3 regions of the Streptomyces sp. NPDC056161 genome follow, and region 3 is predicted to be linked to each of the others. Evidence: riboswitches for the same ligand, from Rfam matches in the RefSeq annotation. Region 3 holds a riboswitch; each other region holds the start of a gene.
The links. Region 3 has a riboswitch for thiamine pyrophosphate ahead of thiO (glycine oxidase ThiO). Riboswitches for the same ligand answer to the same signal wherever they lie in the genome.
Positions count from the first base shown of each region.

Region 1: linked by a shared signal. The riboswitch ahead of ACFC09_RS38775 (thiamine ABC transporter substrate binding subunit) and the one ahead of thiO (glycine oxidase ThiO) in region 3 are both predicted to bind thiamine pyrophosphate.
Region 2: linked by a shared signal. The riboswitch ahead of thiC (phosphomethylpyrimidine synthase ThiC) and the one ahead of thiO (glycine oxidase ThiO) in region 3 are both predicted to bind thiamine pyrophosphate.

Region 1 covers NZ_JBHJUV010000064.1:334-6,745, forward strand. Annotated here, with positions in the region: gene rlmN (23S rRNA (adenine(2503)-C(2))-methyltransferase RlmN) at 1-849, shown strand, start outside; TPP riboswitch at 960-1,067, shown strand; gene ACFC09_RS38775 (thiamine ABC transporter substrate binding subunit) at 1,149-2,219, shown strand; gene ACFC09_RS38780 (ABC transporter permease) at 2,312-3,946, shown strand; gene ACFC09_RS38785 (ABC transporter ATP-binding protein) at 3,946-4,965, shown strand; gene ACFC09_RS38790 (maleylpyruvate isomerase family mycothiol-dependent enzyme) at 4,989-5,786, shown strand; gene ACFC09_RS38795 (LAETG motif-containing sortase-dependent surface protein) at 5,847-6,412, opposite strand, start outside.
Region 2 covers NZ_JBHJUV010000023.1:26,508-32,919, forward strand. Annotated here, with positions in the region: gene ACFC09_RS22035 (cupin domain-containing protein) at 1-202, shown strand, start outside; gene ACFC09_RS22040 (DUF5326 family protein) at 406-618, shown strand; gene ACFC09_RS22045 (IclR family transcriptional regulator) at 817-1,677, shown strand; gene ACFC09_RS22050 (SsgA family sporulation/cell division regulator) at 1,776-2,213, shown strand; gene ACFC09_RS22055 (YibE/F family protein) at 2,299-3,822, opposite strand; TPP riboswitch at 3,894-4,071, shown strand; gene thiC (phosphomethylpyrimidine synthase ThiC) at 4,064-5,902, shown strand.
Region 3 covers NZ_JBHJUV010000073.1:3,342-9,753, reverse strand. Annotated here, with positions in the region: gene ACFC09_RS40560 (Rv2175c family DNA-binding protein) at 1-129, opposite strand, end outside; gene ACFC09_RS40555 (NAD(P)/FAD-dependent oxidoreductase) at 197-1,438, opposite strand; TPP riboswitch at 1,781-1,892, shown strand; gene thiO (glycine oxidase ThiO) at 1,890-3,053, shown strand; gene thiS (sulfur carrier protein ThiS) at 3,050-3,250, shown strand; gene ACFC09_RS40540 (thiazole synthase) at 3,254-4,048, shown strand; gene pknB (Stk1 family PASTA domain-containing Ser/Thr kinase) at 4,392-6,320, shown strand.

The DNA.
Region 1 (6,412 bases), on a different contig from region 3:
CACCTGTCGACCGACGAGGGAACCACTCGTAAGACGCTGTGGCGGATGTTCGACGGGACGCTCGTCGAGTCGGTGCTGATGCGGTATCCGGACCGGGTGACGATGTGCATCAGCTCGCAGGCGGGCTGCGGGATGAACTGCCCCTTCTGCGCCACCGGGCAGGCCGGTCTCGACCGGAACCTGTCGACCGCCGAGATCGTGCACCAGATCGTGGACGGGATGCGGGCCCTCAGGGACGGCGAGGTGCCCGGCGGCCCCGCGCGGCTGTCCAACATCGTGTTCATGGGCATGGGCGAGCCGCTCGCCAACTACAAGCGGGTCGTGGGCGCGATCCGGGCGCTCACCGACCCAGAGCCGGACGGGCTCGGGCTGTCCCAGCGCGGCATCACCGTCTCGACCGTCGGACTCGTCCCGGCCATCCACCGGTTCGCCGACGAGGGCTTCAAGTGCCGCCTCGCGATCTCCCTGCACGCGCCCGACGACGAACTGCGCGACACCCTCGTCCCCGTGAACACGCGGTGGAAGGTGCGCGAGGTGCTGGACGCCGGTCTGGAATACGCCGCCAGGTCCGGGCGCCGGCTGTCCATCGAGTACGCGCTGATCCGCGACATCAACGACCAGGCGTGGCGGGGCGACCGGCTCGGCCGGCTGCTCAAGGGCAAGCCCGTGCACGTCAACCTCATCCCGCTCAACCCGACGCCGGGCTCCAAGTGGACCGCCTCCAGGCCCGAGGACGAGCGGGCCTTCGTGGCGGCCATCGAGGCGCACGGGGTGCCGGTGACCGTCCGGGACACCCGCGGGCAGGAGATCGACGGCGCCTGCGGTCAGCTGGCTGCCACCGAACGATAGCCGGACGGTAGTCTGAGCCCGGTCATAACGTCATATCGCGAACCTCGCGTTCCGAACACTCCGATCACTCCGAATACTCCAAACACTCCAAGCATTCCGCACAATTTGAATATTTCCGACAGGGGAGCGCCACAGCGCTGAGAGTGCGGCACACCGGCCGCAGACCCTCCGAACCTCGCCCAGGTCATTCTGGGTAGGGAGATCGGTCCTCACTCAAGCTGTTGCGCCCTGCCCGGACCTGCCTCGTACGGTCCGGGCAGGGCCGCGTCTCTTCCTGGTCAACCCCAGGAGGAATCCAGTTGCACACCAAGACCTTCGTGGCCGTCGCGGTCGGGCTCGGCCTGGTCACGCTGTCCGCGTGCGGATCCACGAACGACGGGGGCGCCGACTCCAAGACGGTCACCCTCGTCAGCCACGATTCGTGGGCGGTCTCGAAGAACGTGCTCAAGGACTTCGAGAAGCAGTCCGGTTACACCGTCAGGGTCCTCAAGGACGGCGACGCCGGGCAGGCCGTCAACAAGGCGATCCTGACCAAGGACAACCCGCAGGGCGACGTCTTCTTCGGCGTCGACAACACCCTGCTGTCGCGCGCCCTCGACAACGGGCTGTTCCAGTCGTACCAGCCGAAGGACTACGACCGGATCGAACCCGAGTACCGGGACGGCACGTCCGGGCACCAGGTCACGCCCATCGACACCGGTGACATCTGCGTCAACTACGACAAGGCGTACTTCGAGCGGCACCGGCTGGCCCCGCCGCAGACCTTCGACGACCTGGTCGAACCCCGGTACAAGAACCTGCTCGTCACCGAGAACGCCGCCACCTCCTCGCCCGGCCTCGGTTTTCTGCTCGGCACCGCCGCGAAGTACGGCGACGCCGGCTGGAGCGCGTACTGGAAGAAGCTCAAGGCCAACGGCGTCAAGGTGGTCGACGGCTGGGAGCAGGCGTACGACGAGGAGTTCTCCGGTTCGGCCGGCGGCAGGAAGGCGGGCGGCGACCGGCCGCTCGTCGTGTCGTACGCCTCCTCGCCGCCCGCCGAGGTCGTCTACGCCGACCCGAAACCGGCCACCGCGCCCACCGGAGTGGCCGCCGGTACCTGCTTCCGGCAGATCGAGTACGCCGGACTGCTCTCGGGTGCCCGCAACAGCGCGGGCGGCAAGGCGTTCCTGGACTTCCTGACCGGCAAGGAGTTCCAGGAGGACATGCCGCTGAACATGTTCGTCTACCCGGTGCGCACGGATGCCGCGGTGCCGCAGGAGTTCGAGAAGTACGGCCCGCGGGCCAAGGACCCCGAGACCATGGCGCCCGACCGGATCGCCGCCGACCGTGACCAGTGGGTCAAGTCGTGGACCTCACTCGTACTGAACTGACCGGGGCGGACGAGGGGACCGGGCCGGCCGAGGCGGCCGGTTCCCTCCCGCGCGGGCGGCGCGGCACCGGGAGCCTGGTACGGCTCGCGCTGCTGGCCGGGCCCGTCGCGTTCTTCGCCGTGTTCTTCGCCTGGCCGGTGGCCGCGATCGTCACCCGCGGTCTGAAACCGGACGGCGCCTGGCGGCTGGGACGGATCGCGGACGTCGTGGCCCGTTCCGACATCCGGCACGTGCTGTGGTTCACCACCTGGCAGGCGCTCGCCTCCACCGCGCTCACCCTGCTGGTCGCGCTGCCCGGCGCGTACGTCTTCGCCCGCCTCGACTTCCCGGGCAAACGGGTCCTGCGGGCCGTGGTCACCGTGCCGTTCGTGCTGCCGACCGTCGTCGTCGGCACCGCCTTCCTCGCCCTCGTCGGACGTGGCGGCCTCCTCGACGACCTGTGGGGCGTGCGGCTGGACACCACCGTCTGGGCGATCCTGCTCGCGCACGTCTTCTTCAACTACGCCGTCGTCGTCCGCACGGTCGGCGGACTGTGGGCCGGGCTCGACCCGCGCCAGGAGGAGGCCGCGCGGATGCTGGGCGCGTCGCCGCCGGCCGCCTGGCGCAGGGTGACCCTGCCGGCGCTGGCCCCGGCGGTGGCCGCCGCCGCGCTGATGGTGTTCCTGTTCACCTTCACCTCCTTCGGCGTGGTGCAGATCCTCGGCGGCCCCACCTTCGCCACGCTCGAAGTGGAGATCTACCGGGAGACGTCCCAGATCTTCGACCTGTCCACGGCCGCGGTCCTCACCCTGGTCCAGTTCGCGGCGGTCGGCGTGATCCTCGCCGTGCACGCCTGGACGGTACGGCGGCGGGAGAGCACGCTGCGCCTGGTCGACGCGTCGCTGACGGCACGCCGGCCGCGCGGGGCGGGCCAGTGGGCGCTGCTCGGCGGTGTCCTGGCCACCGTCGTCCTGCTCGTGCTGCTGCCGCTCGGGGTGCTGGTGCAGCGCTCCCTCGCCGCTCCCGGCCTCGGCTACTACCGGGCGCTGACCCGTGCGGACGGCGGTACGTTCCTGGTGGCGCCGATCGCCGCGGTCGGCAACTCCCTGCGCTACGCCGTCGTCGCCACCGCCATCGCGGTGCTGATCGGCTCCCTCGCCGCCGCGGCCCTCGCCCGCGGCGCGGGCCGGATCGTACGGGGCTTCGACGCGCTGCTGATGCTGCCGCTCGGCGTGTCCGCCGTGACCGTCGGTTTCGGTTTCCTGATCGCGCTGGACAAGCCGCCGCTCGACCTGCGGCAGTCCTGGATCCTCGTGCCGCTCGCCCAGGCGCTGGTCGGCGTGCCCTTCGTCGTACGGACCATGCTGCCGGTGCTGCGGGCCGTCGACGGGCGGCTCAGGGAGGCGGCGGCCGTGCTCGGGGCGTCGCCCTGGCGGGTGTGGCGCGAGGTCGATCTGCCGCTGGTGCGGCGGGCGCTGCTGATCGCGGCCGGATTCGCGTTCGCCGTCTCGCTCGGGGAGTTCGGCGCGACCGTGTTCATCGCGCGGCCCGACAACCCCACGCTGCCGGTCGCCGTGGCCCGGCTGCTCGGCCGGCCGGGCGATCTCAACTACGGCCAGGCGATGGCCCTTTCCACGATTCTCATGGTGGTGTGCGCGGTGTCCCTGCTGGCGCTGGAACGCCTGCACCTCCCGTCTCGAACAGAGGCGACCGGGGGGATCCCGGTCGACCGGACCGGGGAGTTCTGATGCTGCTGAGCCTCACGTCCGCGACCGTGCGCCTCGGCGGGCGGGCCGTGCTCGACGCCGTCGATCTGGCGGTAGCCGAGCACGAGATCGTCTGCGTGCTCGGGCCCAGCGGCAGCGGCAAGTCGACGCTGCTGCGGGCGGTGGCCGGACTTCAGCCCCTGGACGCGGGGCGGGTGGCGCTCGACGGACGGGACCAGACGGGCGTGCCCGCGCACCGGCGCGAGGTCGGGCTGATGTTCCAGGACCACCAGCTGTTCCCGCAGCGGGACGTGGGCGGCAACGTGGCGTTCGGGCTGCGGATGCGCGGCGCGTCGAAGGAGCGGCAGCGGACCGCGGTGGCGGAGCTGCTGGACCTGGTGGGGCTGCCGGGGGCCGCCCGGCGGGCCGTGGCCCGGCTCTCCGGCGGCGAACAGCAGCGGGTCGCGCTCGCCCGAGCCCTCGCGCCCCGGCCGCGGCTGCTGATGCTGGACGAACCGCTCGGCCAGCTCGACCGCTCGCTGCGGGAACGGCTCGTGGTCGAACTGCGGGAGCTGTTCGACCGGTTGGGCACCACCGTGCTCGCCGTCACCCACGACCAGGGCGAGGCTTTCGCGCTGGCCGACCGGGTGGTCGTGATGCGGGACGGCCGGATCGCCCAGTCCGGTACGCCCCTTGAGGTGTGGCAGCGGCCCGCCGACGAGTTCGTGGCCCGCTTCCTCGGCTTCGAGAACGTCGTCGACGCGCAGATCACCGGAGCGGTGGCGGTCACCCCGTGGGGGAAGCTCCCGGTGCCCGAGCCCGCGCCCCAGGGCCGGCGCACCCTGCTGGTACGCCCCGCCGGCATCCGGCTCGGACCGGCCGGCGAGGGCCCGCGCGCCATGGTGACCGCGCGCACCTTCAAGGGCACCCATGTGGCCGTGCGCCTCCAGCCGGGGGACGGCCCGCGTCTTGAGGCGGCGTGCGCGCTGCGGGCGGCGCCGGAGACCGGGGACGAGGTGGGGGTGGAGTTCGACCCGGCGGAAATCGTCGTGCTGGGATGACCGCGAGGCCGTAGCGTCGGGGCATGACGCTCCTCACGCATGACCGCTACTGCGACGAGATCGCCCACCAGATCGGGCAGTTGAGGGCCGTGGTCACCTCCGGCGCCGATCTGTCCGCCACCGTACCCACCTGCCCGGACTGGTCGCTGGAGGACCTGCTGCGGCACCTGGGCGGCGCTCTGCGCTGGGTGGAGTTGCTGGTCAGGACCCGGGCCCAGGAGAACGTCCCCGCGGAGCGGGTCCCCCACGCCGGGCGGCCCGAGGCGCGCGGCGACGCCGCGGCGCTGGACGCCTGGCTCGCGGAGACCGGCCGGCTGCTCGTCGACACCCTGCGCGAGGCCGGGCCGGACACGAAGGTGTGGACCTGGGCCGGAATCCTCGACGCCGGCTTCTGGGCCCGCCGGATGACCCACGAGATCACCATCCACCGGGCTGATGCCGCGCTCGCCGCCGGACTGCCCTACGACGTCGCCCCGGACGTGGCCGCGGACGCGATCGACGAGTGGTTGCAGATCATCGAGTTGGTGCAGCGCTCGGGCCTGCGGAAGGAGACCGTGGAACTGCGCGGGCCGGGCCGCAGCATCCATCTGCACGCCACCGACACCCCGCCCGAGCTGAACGCCGAGTGGTTCGTCGAGCTGACCGACGAGGGCGTCGCCTGGCGCCGCGGCCATGAGAAGGCGACGGTCGCGCTGCGCGGTCCGCTCACCTCGGTCCTGCTCGCCTTCTACACCCGTATCCCGCCGACAGGACCGGAGTTGGAGGTCGTCGGCGAGCGGGAGCTGCTGGACTTCTGGCTGGAGCGGGCCACGTTCGGCTGAACGACCGCGGCCCGCCCCCGCGGTGCGGGGACGGGCCGCGGCGTGTGCCGAAGTGAGGCGTCAGCGGTTGCTGTTGGCCCCGCGGCGGCGCATGCCGAAGAACACCGCGCCACCGCCGACGACGACGAAGGCGGCGGCGATACCGGCGATCAGAGTGGTGTTGGAGTTCGCACCGGTCTCGGCGAGGTTCGAGTCACCGGCCGCCGGGGACGGCGCGTTGCTCGACGTACCCGCCGGGGCGGTGCTGCTCTCCGAGGCCGACGGAGTCGGGGTCTGGGACTCCGCCGGCGTCGACTCGGACTCCGACGGAGCCGGGCTGGTCTCCGGGGGGGTCGGGGTCGGGGTCTCCTCGGTCTTGCAGGCCGTGGACGGGGTGACGAGGTCGGGCTTGATGTCCTCGTCGACCGGCCCGCCCTTGACGTGCACCCGGTAGGTCGCGTTCGGCTTCCAGTCCGCGGTGAACGTGGCGGTGGTGCCCTCGCGGGAGCCCGTGAGCTCCTGGGACTCGCCGACCTGCTCGTCGGAACCGTTGTTCTTCAGGAACACGGAGATGGTGACCGGCGTGCCGGAGGCGTCCTTGTCGGTGACGACGATGACACCGTTGGTGCCGTCACAGTCGGCCTTGG
Region 2 (6,412 bases), on a different contig from region 3:
AGACTCGGACCCGCAGCAGCCCCACCGTCAGGACGAGGTGTACTTCGTCGTCAGCGGCCGCGCGTCGATCACCGTCGGCACGGAGACCACGCAGGTCGCGCGCGGCAGCGTGGTGTACGTGCCCGCCGGGGTCGCCCACAAGTTCCATCACATCAGCGAGGATCTGCGGGTCCTGGTGGTGTTCTCTCCGCCCGAGGCGTGACCTCGGGCCCCGGATTCCCTAGGGGAACGGTCAGGGGAGCGCAAGGGATGCGAGGTGCCCGCGAGGGCACCTCGCGGCTCTAGCATCGAGAACAGGACACGACGACCGTGGACAGGCGTCGGGGCATCGGGAACCGCCCGGCAGGTGTCGTCAACCGGCGGGCATGTCCGGCAATGTTGGGAACACAGAGAAGGACGAGGGCAATGCGAGGGATCTTCACGGGACTGCCGTGGTGGGTGAAGTGGATCGCGGTGCCGGTCATCGCCCTGGTCGTGTTCGGCGGCCTGATCGCGACCGTGGTCGGCTTCGTGATCGGCCTCCTCTTCAAGGCGCTGATCTTCGTGGCGCTGGTCGGTGGACTCATCTACGTGGTACGGAAATTCATGTCCGGTTCCTCGTCGCGCGGCGACTGGTGAGCCCCGCGGGAGACCGGTGACGAAACAGGAGTCACCGGATCCCTCGGGCGAGGGAAGTTTCCCGGCAGGCCGTCCGAGAACCGTGGCCGACGGTTAGAGTCCGGAACTCCACGCGGGGTCCAGCCCTCCCGAGCGGTGCAGACCCCCCACCCGTGTCTCCTCCGCACGGGGTTGCCTCTCGCGCTTCGGGAGTGACCTTTGGCCACGGTTGATACCGCACTTGCGGAAACGCACACGCTTTTCGCACCGCCGCCCTCGGACGCGCCCCGTGTACCGGGGCCGCCCGCGGTGTCGGTCCCCGAGCAGCCGCACTCCGCGACCCTCATCGGTTCCGTGCAGCGCGCGATGCGCCTGCTGGAGTGCGTCGCCGGGCACGAGTACGGCGCCCCCGCCAAGCAACTGGCCCGCGAGACCGGACTGGCCCTCCCCACGGCCTACCACCTGCTGCGCACTCTCGTGCACGAGGGCTATCTACGGCGGGACAAGGGACTGTTCTTCCTCGGTGAGGCAGCGGTACGGCTGAGCAGCAGCGGCGCGCGGCAGAAACGTCGCAGCACCGTGGCCTCCACGCTTGCACAGTGGCGCGATTCCATCGGTGTGCCCGTGTACTACGCCGCGTACCGCGAGGGTGAGATCGAGATCATGTGCATCTCCGACAGCCCGGGCACCCCGGCGGTCGAGGAGTGGGCGGACTTCCGCGAGACCGGTCACGCTCACGCGATCGGGCAGTGCCTGCTGTCGCAGCTTGACGAGGCGGCCCGGCGCGACCATCTCGACCGCCACCCCGTTCAGTCCATCACCCCGTACACCGTGCGCGACGACCACAGCCTGCTGCGACGCCTGGAGCGCGTGCGCCGGATGACTCCGGTGGCGGAACGGCAGGAGTACGCGCTGGGCACGGTCTGCGCGGCCATCCCGATCACGATCGGCACCACGGCCGCCACCATGGCCATCTCGGTGCCCTTCCATCAGGCCGGCCGGTTGCTGCCCGCGGTGGAACTTCTGCAGGCCGAGATCACACGTCATCTCGGGACACTCGCGATCTCTATCAGTATCTGAAAACTCACTCCTTGTGATCTGTCGTGTACGTTCAGCAAGATGCCATCAGGGCCAATGGGTCATTCCAGGCCAGTCCGCATGACATGACGGGGTAGGCGATGCGCGAGTCCGTACAGGCAGAGGTCATGATGAGCTTCCTCGTCTCCGAGGAGCTCTCCTTCCGCATTCCGGTGGAGTTGCGGTACGAGACCTGCGATCCCTATGCCGTACGGCTGACCTTCCACCTGCCCGGAGACGCCCCGGTGACCTGGGCCTTCGGGCGGGAGCTGCTGATCGACGGGGTGGGCCGACCGTGCGGGGACGGTGACGTGCACATCGCACCCATCGATTCCGAGGCCCTGGGCGAGGTGCTGATCCGGCTCCAGGTCGGCGGCGACCAAGCGGTGTTCCGGTCCTCGGCACCGCCGCTGGTGGCGTTCCTGGACCGTACGGACAAGCTGGTGCCGCTGGGCCAGGAGGGGGCGCTCGCCGACTTCGACGCCCACCTCGAAGAGGCCCTGGACCGCATCCTGGCCGAGGAGCAGAGCGCCGGCTGAGACGTGGTCGGCCGGGTGCGGGCGGTGCCGACGGCGGATTGTGCAGGAACGCTTCCTCTCGGACCTTCCCGTTCTGGGCGGCGCGTCACCGCTTGCGGCGCCTGCCCCTCCCGCCGCGGGCTACGGCGGCCGGTGCCGTGCCCGCCGGGACCGCCGCCCCCACGGGAGCCGGGGCTGCCGGCCCCGGCCGGTCGGCCGACACGACCAGCGCCGCCAGCGCCGTGGTGACCGGCACCGAGGCGACCAGACCGATCGAGCCCACCAGGGTGCGGACGATCTCCTCTGCCACCAACTCGCTGTTGGCGACCGTGTCGACACTGCTCTGCGCGATCGAGAAGAGCAACAGCAGCGGCAGAGCGGCGCCGGCGTAGGCGAGGACGAGCGTGTTGACGACGGACGCGATGTGGTCACGGCCGATGCGGATGCCCGCGCGGTACAGCCCGCGCCAGCCCATCGAGGGATTGGCCTCGTGCAGTTCCCAGACGGCGGACGTCTGTGTCACCGTCACGTCGTCCAGGACGCCCAGCGAGCCGATGATGACGCCGGCCAGGAGCAGACCGCTCATGTCGATCGACGGGTACAGACCGTGGATCAGGCCGGTGTTGTCGTCCGTGTTGCCCGTCAGCGCCGCCCAGCCGATGAACCCGGAGCCGAGGACGCCGATCAGCAGCAGCGAGACCAGCGTGCCGAGGACAGCCACCGAGGTCCGGGCCGACAGGCCGTGGCAGATGTACAGGGCGATCAGCATGATGGCACTCGAACCGATCACGGCCACGACCAGTGGATTCGAGCCCTGTAGAACGGCGGGCAGGATGAAGAGGGTCAGCACCAGGAAGCTGATGGCAAGGGCGACGAGCGCCATCACGCCCCGCAGTCGGCCCACCACCACGACGGCGAGCGCGAAGATGCCGGCGAGCAGTGCCAGCGGGAGCTTCCGGTTCACATCGGTGACCGAGTACTGAAGGTCCTTCGGTGCCGACGGCTCGTAGGCGACGACCACCTTCTCGTTCTGGTGCAGTTGCCGTGGCTGGTCCGGCTGCACGATCTCCGTGAACGTACGGCCCTTGTCCTTGCCGGTGTCGACCCGGACGGTGGCCTTCTTGCAGGTACCGGTGGCCTGCTGCTGTGCCGAGTTGCCCTCGGCGGTGGAGGTGTCGCCGGTCGGGGTGTCCCCCGAGGCGTTCACCGACTTGCAGCTCACCGCGACGACCTGGGTGACCGTGGCCTGCTGCGTCTGCCGGTCGAAGCCGACCCCGGTGCGCTCGTGCGGCGGGGCCCCGCCGGGCCAGAGCACCACGAGCCCGACGACGACCGCCGCCGTGAACGGGATGAGGACGGCCGCGATGACCTTGCGCAGATGCTTGGAGACGGGCGCCGCGGGCCCGTGGCTGTGACTGTGGCCGTGTCCGTGTGCATGGCCGTGTCCGTGGCCCTCACCGGGGCTCTGGCCGGAACCCTGACCGACTCCCGGACCGTGTTCATGGCCCGGACCACGGTTGTGTCCGGCACCGGGACCGTGGCCCGCGTGGCCGTGTCCGCCGCCCTGCTCGGAGCCGCGTCTGCGCTGCGGCTCGGGTGGGGGGGACGGGGACTGCTGCATCGTGGTCACCGACCGATCATCGCAAGAACGACAGGGGCCCTCTGTTCACCGCGCCCGAAGTGACGCTAGCGTGGAGGCACCTTTGCACACGCGGGAGCTCGGAGCACCGGGCTGAGAGGGCGCTGACCTCCGTATTCGCGATGTTTCACGTGGAACGATCGATGTTTCACATGGAACACCGATGAACGGAAGCCGCTGCGTCGACCGCTGAACCTGTTACCGGGTAATGCCGGCGTAGGGAGTAGGTCTCATGACCAACAAGGACGAACGCACGCCTGTCTCCACGCAGCACGCGACGATCGGAGCCGTCAACGGATCCGACGGCGTCGAGGGCGCGACGACGGGGAAGTCCATCGGCTGGCACAAGGGGTATGTCGAGGGCTCACGCTCCGACCTGCACGTGCCTGTCCGTCAGGTGCACCTCACCAACGGGAAGTCGGTCACGCTGTACGACACCTCGGGGCCGTACACCGATCCGCTCGTCGAGACCGATGTCCGTAGGGGCCTGCCGCCGCTGCGGGAGAGCTGGATCATCGCTCGCGGGGACACGGAGGAGTACGCGGGCCGTCCCGTCCGCCCCGAGGACGACGGAATCAAGCACACCTCGCCGCGCGGCGGGCTGCGCAACCTGGACGCCGTCTTCCCCGGCCGCCCCAGGCAGCCGCGCCGGAGCCGTGACGGCGTCGCGGCGGTCACGCAACTCGCCTATGCGCGACGTGGCGAGATCACTCCGGAAATGGAGTTCGTGGCGATCAGGGAGAACGTTTCTCCCGAGGTGGTCCGCGAGGAGATCGCCGCGGGACGGGCCGTCCTGCCGGCCAACGTCAACCACCCGGAGATCGAGCCGATGATCATCGGTAAACGGTTCCTGGTGAAGGTCAACGCCAACATCGGCAACTCGGCGGTGACCTCCTCCATCGAGGAGGAGGTCGAGAAGATGACCTGGGCGACCCGCTGGGGGGCCGACACGGTCATGGACCTGTCCACCGGCCGCAACATCCACACCACTCGCGAGTGGGTGCTGCGCAACTCCCCCGTCCCCATCGGCACGGTGCCGCTCTACCAGGCGCTGGAGAAGGTCGACGGCAGGGCCGAGGAACTGACCTGGGAGATCTACAAGGACACGGTCATCGAGCAGGCCGAGCAGGGCGTGGACTACATGACGGTCCACGCGGGCGTCCGGCTGCCGTACGTGCCGCTGACCGCGAACCGCAAGACCGGCATCGTCTCGCGCGGCGGCTCGATCATGGCGGCCTGGTGCCTTGCGCACCACAAGGAGTCGTTCCTGTACGAGAACTTCGAGGAACTGTGCGAGATCCTCGCCGCCTACGACGTCACGTACTCGCTCGGCGACGGCCTGCGCCCCGGTTCGATCGCGGACGCCAACGACGAGGCGCAGTTCGCGGAACTGCGCACGCTCGGGGAACTCAACCGGATCGCCCAGCGTTTCCATGTACAGACGATGATCGAGGGCCCGGGACATGTCCCGATGCACAAGATCAAGGAGAACATCGACCTGCAGCAGGAGATCTGCGATGAAGCTCCGTTCTATACGCTCGGCCCGCTGACGACGGACGTCGCTCCGGCCTACGATCACATCACCTCCGGCATCGGGGCCGCGATGATCGCCTGGTGGGGCACGGCGATGCTCTGCTACGTCACGCCCAAGGAGCACCTGGGCCTGCCCAACCGGGACGACGTCAAGACCGGCGTCATCACCTACAAGATCGCTGCCCACGCGGCCGACCTCGCCAAGGGACACCCGGGCGCCCAGGAGTGGGACGACGCGTTGTCCGACGCCCGGTTCGAGTTCCGGTGGGAGGACCAGTTCAACCTCGCCCTGGACCCGGACACGGCACGGGAGTTCCACGACGAGACGCTCCCGGCCGAGCCCGCCAAGACGGCCCACTTCTGCTCCATGTGCGGACCGAAATTCTGCTCGATGAAGATTAGCAAAACCATCACATCTCGCTTCGGTGCCGCTGCCGTTGAGGGCGCCACACAGGACGAGATCACGGAGGGGATGCTCCAGAAGTCGAAGGAGTTCGCGGAGGCGGGGCATCGGGTTTACCTGCCGATGGCGGAGTAGGCCCAGGTAGGCGGCGGCCTAGGACTCCGAGGGGGCCTGGGCCGGCGCTCGGCGCTTGGCTGTACGAGCCGCTTTGTGCACCCACTGCCGGTAGTGCTTGGTCTGCAACTGCACTATTGGATTGGTCCGCTGGCGCGCGCCTTCGGTGGAGCGTGAGGGCCATGCATGACGGCACATCCGCATCGAGCCGGAGTCGTTCACTGCTTGCGCGTCTGAGGCATCAACTACTTTTGATCACAGGCGCGTTCGCTGTTACTACACATCATTGGTCGACGGCGCATTGAAGATCCTTGCGCTACGATCCCGGGTGTTGAAGTCGCTGTCCGGTACGCGGGGAATCGGATCTTGATTACTTCGCGTAATCGGCTGATCGCTGGGAGTGATGTGGCCGGGCTGGGTAGAAATAACAAGGTAGCCCTGTGGAGTGCTGGAATCGGTGCGGTTGCTCTAATTATTGCGGCCATAATCACCGGCGTCTTTCAGGGTGACGACGGGGGGAAGCGGACTGAA
Region 3 (6,412 bases):
GGCGATGAGCTGGCCCTCCTTGACCAGCTGCCGGACACGTGTCACCTCGACGCCGAGCTGCTCGGCGATGTCGGGGAGGGTGAGCCATGCAGGGACGAGAGCATCGATCTTTGCGTCAATCTCGGTCACGGAAACAGCGTGCCATCCCGGACCGACAGTCGGAAGCCAGGCCCGTCCGACCTGGGGATATCGCGCGTCACGCGGTGGCCTCCTTCAGCGGCCGCGCCGGGTCCGCGAGCAGCCGCGGATCCATCGGCGTGCCCGCCTCGATCAGCCGCCGTCCCTGCGCCAGATCACGCGGCCGGCCCACCGCCAGCAGGGCGACCAGCCGGCCCGCGCCCAGCCAGCAGACGGTCCAGGCGGGCCCGGCGGGGTCGCCGCGCCACAGCAGCGTGTCGGCCGCCGGGTAGTGGCCGATGTACTGCACGAAACGCCCGAACTGCTCGGACCAGAAGTACGGCACCGGGTCGTAGGCCGCCGGGGTGTCGCCGATGATGTTCGCGGCGACCGTGCGCGGCCCCTGGAGGGCGTTGTCCCAGTGGTGGACGAGCAGGCGCTCGCCGTACCGGGCGGAGGGGAAGGACGCGCAGTCGCCGACCGCGTAGACGTCCGGCGCGGAGGCGCGCAGATGGTCGTCGGCCACGACCTCGCGATGGGCGCCCAGCTCGATGCCGGAACCCGCCAGCCAGGCGGTGGCGGGGCGGGCGCCGATGCCGACCACGACGGCGCCCGCGGGCAGCCGCGAGCCGTCGTCGAGCACCACCGCACCGGGCTCGACGCGCGCCACGCGCGCGTGGGTGCGCAGTTCGGTGCCGCTGTCCGCGTACCAGGCCGCCATCGGCGCCGTGACCTCGGCCGGGAGCGCGCCCGCGAGCGGGCGGTCGGCGGCCTCGACGACCGTGACCGCGCAGCCCGCCTCGCGGGCCGCCGTGGCGAACTCGGCCCCGATCCAGCCCGCGCCGACGACCACGATGTCGTGCTGCCGGGCGAGCACCGGCCGCAGCGCCTGGGCGTCGTCGAGGGTGCGCAGCAGGTGCACGCCGGGGACGCCCTCCGCGCCGGGCAGCAGGATCGGTTCGGCGCCGGTGGCGAGGACCAGGACGTCGTACGGCACCGGACCGGCCGCGGTGTCCAGCTCGTGGTCGCCGGGGCGCACGCCGAGCGCCTCCCGGCCCAGTTCGAGGTCGATGCCGAGCGCGCCGAAATCGACGTCGAAGGCGGAGCCCTCGACCTTGCCGAGCAGCACGGCCTTGGACAGCGGTGGCCGGTCGTACGGCGCGTGGGGCTCCGCGCCGACCACGGTCACCATGCCCTTGAACCCCTGTTCCCGCAGGGCGACCGCGGTCTGCACCCCGGCCATGCCCGCGCCGGCGACGACCACGCGCCGCACCTGTGACGTGCTCCGTTGCTGCGTCTGCTGGCTCACGCTGATCACCATAGTCAACTGACGTTTTGTCAGGCAGGGGGCATGCTGGGTGACCTGCTGCACACGGGATCGTCCGGTGTCCGCCAGGGGCCCGTGCCGGCCGTTCTTCCGTGCGCGCCGCGCCGCCCACCGGAGCCCGCCGAGCCGCGTGCGGGGGCCGTGAGCGCGGTGCGGAGGCCGTGAGCGCGGTGCGGAGGCCGTGAGCGCGGTGCGGAGGCCGTGAGCGCGGTGCGGAGGCCGTGAGCGCGGTGCGACCGGAGCCCGCCGAGCGCGGTGCGGGCCGGGGCCGCGAGCGCGGTGCGGGCCGAGGCTTCCTTTTCGAGGCGGGCGGCGGCGGGCTAGGGTGGCCACCGTACAAGCACTCGCGGGAGCCCGGACGCACCGGGCTGAGAGGGAGGCTGGCGGCCTCCGACCGTACGAACCTGATCCGGGTCATGCCGGCGAAGGGAGGGGCTGGACGCCCATGTCGTCACGTACGTCAGATGTCCTCGTCATCGGGGGCGGAATCATCGGCCTGGTCACGGCCTGGCGGGCCGCGCAGCGCGGATTCGCCACGGCCGTCGTGGATCCCGAGCCGGGTGGCGGGGCCGCGCAGGTCGCGGCCGGCATGCTGGCCGCGGTCACCGAACTGCACCACGGCGAGCAGACGCTGCTCGGCCTGAACCTGGCCTCGGCGCGCCGCTATCCGGACTTCGCGGCCGAGCTGACCGAGCTGACCGGCCGCGACCTCGGCTACCGCCGGTGCGGCACGCTCGCCGTCGCACTGGACGCCGACGACCGCGCGCACCTGCGCGACCTGCACGAACTGCAACAGCGCTCCGGTCTTGAGTCCGAGTGGCTGTCCGGCCGGGACTGCCGTCGTCTGGAGCCGATGCTCGCGCCGGGGGTGCGGGGCGGGCTGCGGGTGGACGGCGACCACCAGATCGACCCGCGGCGGCTGGCGGCGGCACTGCTGGCAGCCTGCGAACGGGCGGGAGTGGTGTTCCATCGCGCCTGGGCCGAGCGCTGCGCGGTGCGCCGGGACCGGGCCGTCGGGGTGACCACCGGGGACGGCACCGAACTGGCTGCCGGTCAGCTGGTGCTCGCGGCCGGCAGCCTGAGCGGCCGGCTGGCGGGCCTGCCGGAGGCCGTGCTGCCGCCGGTGCGGCCGGTGAAGGGCCAGGTGCTGCGGCTGACCGTGCCGAAGCGGTACGCGCCGTTCCTGAGCCGGACCGTGCGGGCCGTGGTGCGCGGCAGCCAGGTCTACCTGGTGCCGCGGGAGAACGGTGAACTGGTCGTCGGGGCGACCGACGAGGAACTGGGCTGGGACACCACGGTGACCGCGGGCGGCGTGTACGAGCTGCTGCGGGACGCGCACGAGCTGGTGCCCGGGATCACCGAACTGCCGCTGACCGAGACCCGGGCCGGGCTGCGGCCCGGCTCCCCGGACAACGCGCCGCTGCTCGGCCCGACCGCGCTCGACGGGCTGCACGTGGCCACCGGGCACTACCGCAACGGTGTGCTGCTCACCCCGGTCACCGGGGATGTCATGGCGCACCTCCTGGCCACCGGGACGCTCCCGGAGGAGGCCCGTCCGTTCACCCCCGCGCGCTTCGGCGCCGCCGCCCTCACGGAGCAGCCCGCATGATCATCTCCGTCAACGGGGAGCACCGGGAGATCGCGCCCGGCACGGCCCTCGACGCCCTCGTGCAGACCCTCACCACGGCGGCCGGCGGAGTGGCCGCCGCGCTCAACGAAACCGTCGTCCCGCGCGCGCAGTGGCCCGCCACCGCCCTGAGCGAGGGGGACCGCGTCGAAGTCCTCACCGCCGTCCAAGGAGGCTGAGCCATGGCCGACGATCCCTTCGTCCTCGGCGGTACGTCCTTCACGTCCCGGTTGATCATGGGTACGGGCGGTGCGCCCAGCCTCGACGTGCTGGAGCGGGCGCTGGTCGCCTCCGGAACGGAGCTGACCACCGTGGCGATGCGCCGGGTCGACCCCGATGTGCACGGGTCCGTGCTCTCGGTCCTGGAACGGCTCGGCATCCGGGTGCTGCCCAACACGGCGGGCTGCTTCACCGCGGGCGAGGCGGTGCTGACCGCGCGGCTGGCCCGGGAGGCGCTCGGGTCCGATCTGATCAAACTTGAGGTGATCGCCGACGAGCGGACACTGCTGCCGGACCCGATCGAGCTGCTGGACGCGGCGGAGACCCTGGTGGACGACGGTTTCACGGTGCTGCCGTACACGAACGACGATCCCGTGCTGGCGCGGAAGCTGGAGGACGTGGGGTGCGCGGCGGTGATGCCGCTCGGCTCGCCGATCGGTTCCGGGCTCGGGATCCGCAATCCGCACAACTTCCAGCTGATCGTGGAGCACGCGCGCGTACCGGTGATCCTGGACGCGGGAGCCGGTACGGCGTCGGACGTGGCGCTTGCGATGGAGCTGGGGTGCGCGGGGGTCATGCTGGCCTCGGCCGTCACCCGGTCGCAGCAACCGGAGCGGATGGCGGAGGCGATGCGGCACGCGGTGGACGCGGGGCGGCTGGCACGGCTGGCGGGGCGGATCCCTCGTCGGCACTTCGCCGAGGCGTCGTCTCCCCCGGAGGGCCTGGCCGTGCTCGATCCGGAGCGGCCCGCGTTCTGAGCGGGGCGGTCGTGCCGGGACGCGCTGCCCACCACGCGCCACCCGTTTGCCGTCCGCCGAGCGGTGGACGTTTCCCGTGGGGGCCCGGCGTCGGTGGTGGCTGCGGGGGGCGGGTTCGTGGGGCCGGGGATTCCGGGGCCGGTGAAGGGTCGGAGAGGGCCGTCGGTCCGGGTGGGGCGGTGAGGGCGTCGGGCCCGGTCACGGGCCGTGGGTGGCGGGTGGGGGGTTCCGGGGGTGACGGGGTGACGGGGTGTCGCGGGACGGGTCACAGGTCGGCCGCAGTCCCGGTCCGATCTCTCGGTAACGAGGAGGACTGTCGGTACCGGCTCGTAGACTCACCTGCGTGGATACGACCCTTCAGGACCCCCTGGTCGGGCAGGTGCTCGACGGCCGTTATCGCGTCGACGCCCGGATCGCGGTCGGCGGGATGGCCACGGTCTACCGGGCCCTGGACACCCGTCTGGACCGCATCCTCGCGCTCAAGGTGATGCATCCGGCCCTCGCCGCCGACGGGTCGTTCGTCGAGCGGTTCATCCGGGAGGCGAAGTCGGTGGCCCGGCTCGCCCACCCGAACGTCGTACAGGTCTTCGACCAGGGCATGGACAGGGCGTACGTCTATCTCGCCATGGAGTACGTCGCCGGGTGCACGCTGCGCGACGTGCTGCGCGAGCGGGGCGCGTTGCAGCCGCGGGCCGCGCTGGACATCCTGGAACCGGTGCTGGCCGCGCTCGGCGCCGCGCACCGCGCCGGGTTCGTGCACCGGGACATGAAGCCCGAGAACGTGCTCATCGGGGACGACGGGCGGGTCAAGGTCGCGGACTTCGGGCTGGTGCGGTCGGTGGACACCGTGACCAGTACGACGGGGGCCGTGCTGGGAACCGTCTCGTACCTCGCGCCCGAGCAGATCGAGAACGGGACCACCGATCCGCGCGTCGACGTGTACGCGTGCGGTGTCGTCCTGCACGAGATGCTCACCGGTGCGAAGCCGCACGACGGGGACTCCCCCGCCGCGGTGCTCTACAAGCACCTCCACGAGGACGTGCCGCCGCCGTCCGCCACCGTGCCCGGCCTGGCGTACGAGCTGGACGGGCTGGTCGCCTCGGCCACCGCCCGTGATCCGGAGGGCCGGCCGCGGGACGCCGTGGCACTGCTCGCCCAGGTGCGGCGGGCCCGCGCGGGACTCACCGCCCAGCAGTTGGACGCGGTGCCTCCGCAGGCGCTCACCGCGGAGCACGACATCACCGAGGACCGTACGAGCGTGATTCCGCGTTCGCTGGCGATCCCGCGGCTGCTGCCGGTGAACGACGACGACCTCCCCGGTGCGGTCGGCAACCGGACGGCCCGGTTCGAGACCTCGGCGCTGCCGCCCCGGCGGTGGTCCGTGCGGCCGGGACGGAGGCTCGTCACGCTGGTCGTCGCCGTGCTGGTGGTCCTCGGCGGCGGGATCGGCGTCTGGTACATCAACTCGGGGCAGTTCACACGGGTGCCGCCGCTGCTGGCGAAGACCGAGGCACAGGCACGGGAGCGGCTCAGGGCGGACGGGCTCGACGTGAAGCAGGTCGAGCACGCCTACAGCGACACGGTGCGGCGCGGCACGGTCATCAGCACCGACCCCGAGGCCGGCGCCCGCATCCGCAACAACGACTCGGTGACGCTGACCGTCTCCGACGGCCCGGAGACCGTGAAGGTGCCCGAACTGGCGGGCCGTGGCCTGGCCGATGCCGAGGCGCTGCTGAAGGAGGGCGGCCTGGAGCCCGGCATGGTCACGCGCGCGTTCAGCGACAGCGTGCCCAAGGACTCGGTGATCGGCACCGACCCGGCACCCGGCACCGTGCGGCGCGCGGGGTCGGCGATCACGCTCACCGTCAGCAAGGGCAGCCCGATCGACGTGCCCGACGTCACCGGTGACGACCTGGACAGCGCGCGGGAGCGACTGGAGGAAGCCGGGCTCAAGGTGGAGGTCTCCGCCGAGCAGGTCAACTCGGAGCACGACGCGGGCGAGGTGGCCGAGCAGACCCCGGAGGGCGACAGTGAGGCCGCCGAGGGCGACACGGTGCGGCTGACGCTGTCCAAGGGCCCGGAGATGGTCGAGGTCCCGGACGTGGTCGGGACCGGTGTCAACGACGCGACGAAGCAGCTGGAAGCCTCCGGGTTCAAGGTCTCGGAGGACCGCGGGCTGCTGGGGCTGTTCGGGAGCACCGTGCAGAAGCAGTCGGTGGACGCCGGCAAGACGGCACCCAAGGGCTCGACGATCACGATAACGATCCGGTGACGACGTTCACGACAGCCGTCAGGTCCGTCAGGTCCGTCAGGTGACGAGGCGCGGAGGCGGACGGCGGGCCCGTTTTCCCTGGGAGCGGGCCG